3 regions of the Pseudoalteromonas sp. NSLLW24 genome follow, and region 1 is predicted to be linked to each of the others. Evidence: predicted binding sites of a transcription regulator. Region 1 holds the regulator's gene; each other region holds the start of a gene.

The links. The regulator FliA, encoded in region 1, starts transcription of late flagellar genes. The targets are predictions, from matches to a motif close to CTAAAGNTNNNNNNNNNNNNGCCGATA.
Region 2: a site for FliA is predicted at 1,088-1,114, ahead of I6E72_RS18950 (DUF5610 domain-containing protein). Genes of this name have one in related genera too.
Region 3: a site for FliA is predicted at 909-935, ahead of pomA (flagellar motor protein PomA). Genes of this name have one in related genera too.

The regions. Positions count from the first base shown of each region.
Region 1 is NZ_JADYWQ010000002.1:213,438-215,711, forward strand. It holds gene I6E72_RS02510 (MinD/ParA family ATP-binding protein) at 1-645, shown strand, start outside; gene I6E72_RS02515 (RNA polymerase sigma factor FliA) at 672-1,382, shown strand; gene cheY (chemotaxis response regulator CheY) at 1,423-1,806, shown strand; gene I6E72_RS02525 (protein phosphatase CheZ) at 1,824-2,274, shown strand, end outside.
Region 2 is NZ_JADYWQ010000028.1:1,747-4,020, reverse strand. It holds gene trmA (tRNA (uridine(54)-C5)-methyltransferase TrmA) at 1-981, opposite strand, end outside; gene I6E72_RS18950 (DUF5610 domain-containing protein) at 1,144-2,274, shown strand, end outside.
Region 3 is NZ_JADYWQ010000011.1:6,102-8,375, reverse strand. It holds gene ispA ((2E,6E)-farnesyl diphosphate synthase) at 1-428, opposite strand, end outside; gene I6E72_RS12505 (exodeoxyribonuclease VII small subunit) at 431-673, opposite strand; gene pomA (flagellar motor protein PomA) at 995-1,762, shown strand; gene I6E72_RS12495 (flagellar motor protein MotB) at 1,765-2,274, shown strand, end outside.

The DNA.
Region 1 (2,274 bases):
TTACGTGTAGAGCGCAATTTATCACACGTTTTGTCAGGTGAATGTGAGCTTGACGAGATTTTAGTTGAAGGCCCTGCTGGTATTAAAATTGTACCCGCTACATCGGGCTCGCAAAGTATGGTTGAACTATCGCCATCTGAGCATGCCGGGCTAATTCGTGCATTTAGCGAATTGAATACCGAATTTGATATTTTAATTGTAGATACAGCCGCTGGTATTTCAGACATGGTGCTAAGCTTCTCACGAGCAGCACAAGATGTAGTGGTTGTAGTGTGCGATGAACCAACATCAATAACCGATGCTTACGCACTTATTAAAGTATTAAGCCGCGAGCACGGTGTTTATAAGTTCAAAATTGTTGCCAATATGGTCCGCAGTATGCGTGAAGGCACTGAATTATTTGCAAAACTATCTAAAGTTACCGATCGCTTTTTAGATGTTTCAATGGAGCTAGTAGCAACGGTTCCTTATGACGAAAATATGCGTAAAGCAACACGTCGCCAAAAGGTGATTGTTGAGCTCTTTCCAAGTTCGCCAGCCGCTCTCGCGTTTAAAGCGCTGGCGACAAAAGCAGTTAAATGGCCAATACCAAATCAACCATCTGGGCATTTAGAGTTTTTCATTGAGAAACTAGTAAACGGCTAATTATGACAACATTGGTGAATAGAGCTATGGGATATCAATCAACACAAAACTTAAATGTGATTGTTGAGAAACATGCATCACTTGTCAAAAAAGTGGCATGTCATCTAATTGCTCGATTACCACCTAGCGTTCAGCTTGATGATTTAATTCAATCAGGAATGATAGGTTTAATAGAAGCTTCAAAAAACTTTGATGCAACAAAAGGCGCAAGCTTTGAAACCTTTGCCGGTATTCGTATTCGCGGGGCTATGCTTGATGAAATGCGCCGTGGTGATTGGGCTCCTCGTTCAGTACACCGTAAAAGCCGACAAGTTGCAGAGGCAATTACTGGGCTCGAAAGCAGTCTGAATCGCGAACCAACAGATACAGAAGTTGCTGAAAAACTTGAAATTTCACTCAATGAGTACCATCATATTTTAAATGATGTTAATACCAGTAAAGTATTAGGCATAGAAGACCTTGGTGTAGATGAGGATGTTATTACTCCCGTAGGCCAAGATTTAGCGCTAGACAAACCTTTTAATAATGTTAAAAATGATCGGTTTAATGAGTCTTTGCTAAATGCAATAAAGTCATTACCAGAGCGTGATGCGATGGTACTTTCTTTATACTATAACGATGAAATGAATTTAAAAGAAATAGGACATATACTCGATGTAAGCGAATCGCGTGTAAGTCAGATACATGGTCAGGCGATGATTAAGCTTAAAGCTAAAATCAATGACTGGATAAACTAGTAGTAAGTAAACTAAGGTTAATACCTCACTGGGGGATGTTTTGGATAAAAACATGAAAATTCTTGTAGTTGATGATTTTTCAACGATGAGACGAATTATAAAAAACCTATTACGTGACTTAGGTTTCACTAACGTTCAAGAAGCTGATGACGGGTCTACAGCTTTGCCTATGTTACAAAATCAAGTGTTTGATTTTGTGGTTACAGATTGGAATATGCCGGGAATGCAAGGTATTGACCTTTTAAGAGCAATTCGTGCAGATGATAAGTTAAAACATATCCCTGTACTGATGGTAACGGCAGAGGCTAAAAAAGAACAAATAATAGCTGCAGCGCAAGCTGGCGTTAATGGTTATATTGTTAAGCCATTTACGGCTGGAACATTAAAAACTAAATTAGAAAAAGTATTTGAACGCTTAGGCTAATGATGGGGGAGAGGCTTATGTCAGCACCAGCTGCGCCTCAAATAACGTTAGAACAAGCTCGTCAACTCGTCATTTATTTAGAAAACGATGAGCAAGATAAAGCTAATCAGTTGATTTTAGAGACAGCTTCGCAAGAGCAGTCTAAATTATTTGCTGAAGTTGGGAAGTTGACTCGTCAACTGCACGAAGCACTTAAAAGCTTTGAGCTTGATACTCGCTTAACTAACATAACGACAGATGCGATTCCAGATGCTAAAAAGCGGCTTAATTATGTTATAGAAATGACAGAAAATGCGGCTAATAAAACAATGGATGCTGTTGAGGCTAGTTTACCTATAGCTCAGCAACTTGCAGATGAAATATCTCATATCAAACCGACATGGGATCGTTTAATGAGCCGGGAGATTGAGCTTGGTGAGTTTAAACAACTTTGCCATAGTATCGATAAGTTTATGAATAACTCTCATC
Region 2 (2,274 bases), on a different contig from region 1:
GGTTTCAGGATTACACGATATATAAATTATGTTTTCGTAATTAGCCACTAAGTCACACGTTAATTCATCCATGCCCGCGCGTGGTGGATCAACTAATATGGTTTGGCAGTCATAGCTTTTAAGGTCAATACCATCTAAACGAGAGAAAGTACGCTCGCCATTCATTGCTTGAGTAAACTCTTCACTAGACATACGAATAATATCTAAGTTCTCTACGTTATTTTTAGCAATATTGTATTGAGCAGAGTGAACAGATGATTTTGATATTTCCGTCGCTAATACTTTATTAAAACAGCCCGCTAATGCAATTGAAAAGTTACCGTTACCACAATACAGTTCTAGTAAATCATTTTTAAGTGGTTTACATAAATCTTGTGCCCACTCCAGCATATTAATATTTACTTTTGCATTAGGCTGAGTAAAGCTATTTTCTACTTGTTGGTATATAAGCTCTTGACCATTAACTGTTAAACGTTCAGTTACAAAGTCATCACCTAGTACTTCTTTTTGTTTGCGAGCTCGGCCTATAAAGTCAATTTTGTATTTACTGCTAAGCTTTTCTTTCAGTGCTTTAATTTCACTTAACCATTCATCATCCAGTGGTTTGTGATAAAGCAAGCTTACTAAAATTTCACCGCTTAGCGTGGATAGGTAATCGATTTGAAATAACTTACGACGTAATATTTCACAAGGCTTAAGATGCTCAATCATCACCTGCATTATTTCACCAACTAGAGGCGCTGCTGGATCAAATGTATCAACACGGATTTTTTCTTTTGTTTGTTGATCAAACATAATGTGAAACAGATCGTCACCGTCGTGCCATACTCTAAATTCAGCACGTTGGCGGTAGTTAGTTGGCTCTGAGCTAAATACTTCTAGTTGCTCCACACCAAAACGTTGGAACTGTGCACTAATACGCTGCTCTTTTTCACTTAACTGCGTTTGGTACTGTGTGGTATCTATTTTAATAACTGCCATTAACGCTACTACCTTATCTAAGATCTGTTTATCGGCGCTATTGTAGGGAGCGCTGCGTATTTGTCTAGTTTTGGCTAGCATTTATGCTGTTTTATTGAACATTGTACTTTAGTTTTTATTGTTATAGCCGATAATAAACTACGCACGCTTAGGAGACGAATCATGAAAATAGGTAATTATGGCTTTACGCCAAACAACAACATCAATAAATTCAATAATAAAGCTGATATACAGCAACCTACAATTACGTCTCCTCAAGATAGCTATCAACAACGAGGCCGAGAGTTGGCCGCAAAGGTGCTTGGCGATAAAATGGTTGAGCAGCTTGGATTGCCTATCGCAGAAAAAAAAGCAGATAAACCACTATTTGATTTTGATGAAATAGTAAAAAACGTACTCGATTTTGTGAGTAGTGCTGTTAATAAAGCAAAAGCTAATGGCGCTGATGACGAAAAGCTCAAAGATATGTTAGGCGACGCGCGCAAAGGAGTCCAAATAGGGATTGACGACGCTGTTGATGAACTCAAAGGTACAGGTGTATTTAATGATGACATGGAAGAGGGGATTAATAAGTCCAAAGAGGGAATTTACAATGGGCTCGATAAGTTTGAAGAGTCGTTATTTAACCCACAACCTGCCAGCGTAAATATAAGCCAGGCTCAATATGTCAGTATGACGAGTAATGCAGAGTATAAATTTACAACCGCAGAGGGTGACGAGGTAAGTATTAGCTTTGCAGATGCATTTGAATCTCAGTCGGCAAGTGGCTATCAGCAAAACAGTAATAGCGAGTCGTTTGCAAGCTCATCATCGCAATCTCGACAGGTATCATTTTCGATGTCGGTTAATGGTGACTTAAATGAGCAAGAGCAAGAAGCTATTAATGCAATGATGGAAGACTTACAAGATTTAAGTAAAACCTTTTTTGGTGGTGATTTAGATGAAGCATTTGAACAAGCGCAAGAGCTGAGTTTAGACAGCGATCAGCTGGTGGCTTTTTCTATGGATTTACGCCAAACAAAAACAATAGCAACAGTTAAAAGCTATGAAGAATATAGACCAGCACCAGAAAAACAAGTAGCGGAGGGTTTAGCTCCTTTTAATGATGACCTTAAAAATGCTTTTGAAAAAGCGGGTGAGCTTGGATTACAAAATCAGCTAGCTGGCATTCTCCAATGGTTAAATCAAGATCAGGAGCAAATAGATAAGTTAGTGGATTACACAAAGTCTATGTTCGAAAACCTTAATCAGTTAAATTCGGCAGCCGACGAGCTTGCTGATTTAGAAACCACG
Region 3 (2,274 bases), on a different contig from region 1:
GTAGCAATCATTTTTACTTGTGTTTGCGATGAGCATTCAAATTTGTGATTCGCAATAAGCTCAAAAGCAAGAGTTTGAAGAGCATCACCGGCTAAAATTGCATTTGCCTCGCCAAACTCTATATGACAAGTAGGGCGTCCGCGGCGTAAGTCGTCATCATCCATTGCTGGTAAGTCATCATGGACTAACGAATAGCTATGAATACACTCAATTGCAGCAGCAAGTACGTTTAAGTCTTGATGGTTTGCGCCGAGCATTTTACCTGTGGCATAAACTAAAAATGGACGTAATCTTTTACCGCCATTAAATAATCCATACTGGGTGGCGTTCTTTACCGTTTCTTCTGTATCGAGAGGCTGGTTAAAATGCTGTTGTAAGGTCGCTACTACATCTTTTTGAGCAAGTTCAATATGATTTTTTATGCTCACAGCTATTCCATATCATTATCAAAATTTGTAAGTACTGACTTTTCGCCATTCCCCATCAAAATTGATACTTTTTGTTCTGCTTGCTGTAATTTCCCTGATGAAGCACTTGCTAATGCAATTCCACGCTCAAATTGCTTTAACGATTGCTCAAGCGATAAGTCACCTTGTTCCATGTCACTAACGATTGTAGATAATTCTTCTAGTGCTTGTTCGAAACTTAAGTTTTCAGGTTTTTTAGTCGCCATCTTTATTTCAGCTTACATAATAAATTTAGGGGTCAATTTTAGGGGGAATGCTAAACTAGGTCAAAGGATGATATTGGTTTTTTACCTTTATAACGTTAAATTATATTTCAAGTGCATTAATAAAGCCTTAATAGCGGTCTGTTGGTTTAATAAATCAATTGATAATTAGGTAGCCCTTATAACTTGATCTAAGATAGTGCTAAAGGCTGCTTTTTATGTTTATTTATAAAAATGGCTTAAGCAATTCAATATGTTGCCGATAAGCAGTTAATAATAAAAGTTTATGATAAGGCCATTAAGCATGAAACTTCTGGAGGAAATGTGGATTTAGCAACCATAATCGGGATCCTAGGCGCAATTGGCTTAATTGTCATGTCTATGTTTATGAGTAGTAGCGGTGAAATGGCTATGTTTTACAATACCCCGTCTGTGGTTATTGTATTTGGTGGTTCACTCTTTATTGTTTTATCAAACTTCACCATGTCGCAATTTTTGGGGATAGGTAAAGTTGTTGCCAAAGCGTTTATGTTTAAAATCGAAACGCCAGAAATACTTATCGAAAAAGCAGTAGAACTTGCGGATTCAGCTCGTAAAGGCGGTTTTTTAGCACTCGAAGAAGCTGAAATTCCAAACCCCTTTATGCGCAAAGGCGTCGATATGCTCGTTGATGGCCACGACGCAGATGTAGTTCGCGCTACACTTCAAAAAGATATTTCTCTAACCACGACTCGCCATGAATTGGGCGCGGGTTTATTTAAGTCGTTAGCTGATATAGGGCCTGCAATGGGTATGATTGGTACTCTAATTGGTTTGGTTGCAATGTTGTCTAACATGGATGACCCAAAGGCAATTGGTCCGGCAATGGCAGTAGCACTATTAACAACTTTATATGGCGCGTTTTTAGCCAATGTTGTGGCAATTCCTATTCAGGTAAAACTTGAACTGCGTAAAGACGAGGAAGCGATGAATCAGCGTTTAATTTTGGATGCTATTTTAGGCATACAAGATGGTCAGAATCCAAAAGTAATCGAAGGTATTTTGAAAAATTACTTAGCTGAATCTAAACGCAAAGTAGATACCGAGGAGTAACTATGTCTGATCAAGAGTGCAAATGTCCACCACCAGGTCTACCTGCATGGATGGGAACGTTTGCCGATTTAATGTCACTGTTAATGTGCTTTTTTGTACTCTTGCTCGCGTTTTCAGAAATGGATGTACTTAAGTTTAAACAAATTGCGGGCTCTATGAAGTTTGCTTTTGGCGTGCAGAATAAAATTGAAGTAAAAGACATCCCTAAAGGGACCTCTGTTATTGCCATGGAGTTTACCCCAGGCAAACCAGAGCCAACCCCAATAGAAACCATTCAGCAGCAAACAGTCGAAATGACTCAACAAATGTTAGAGTTTCAGGCTGGCGATGAAAGCTCAGCAGGCGGCAGGCAAGAACAGCGCGGGGATAAACGCGGTGGCGAATCTCGTAGTACCTCACAAGAAGAATCTTCTGAGCAAGCAACTTCAGCAGCCGATCAGGAGCAAACTAACGAGCTTGTTAAAAAGATAGCGCAGCAGCTTGAAAAGCAAATAATCGATGGCGCAATTGAG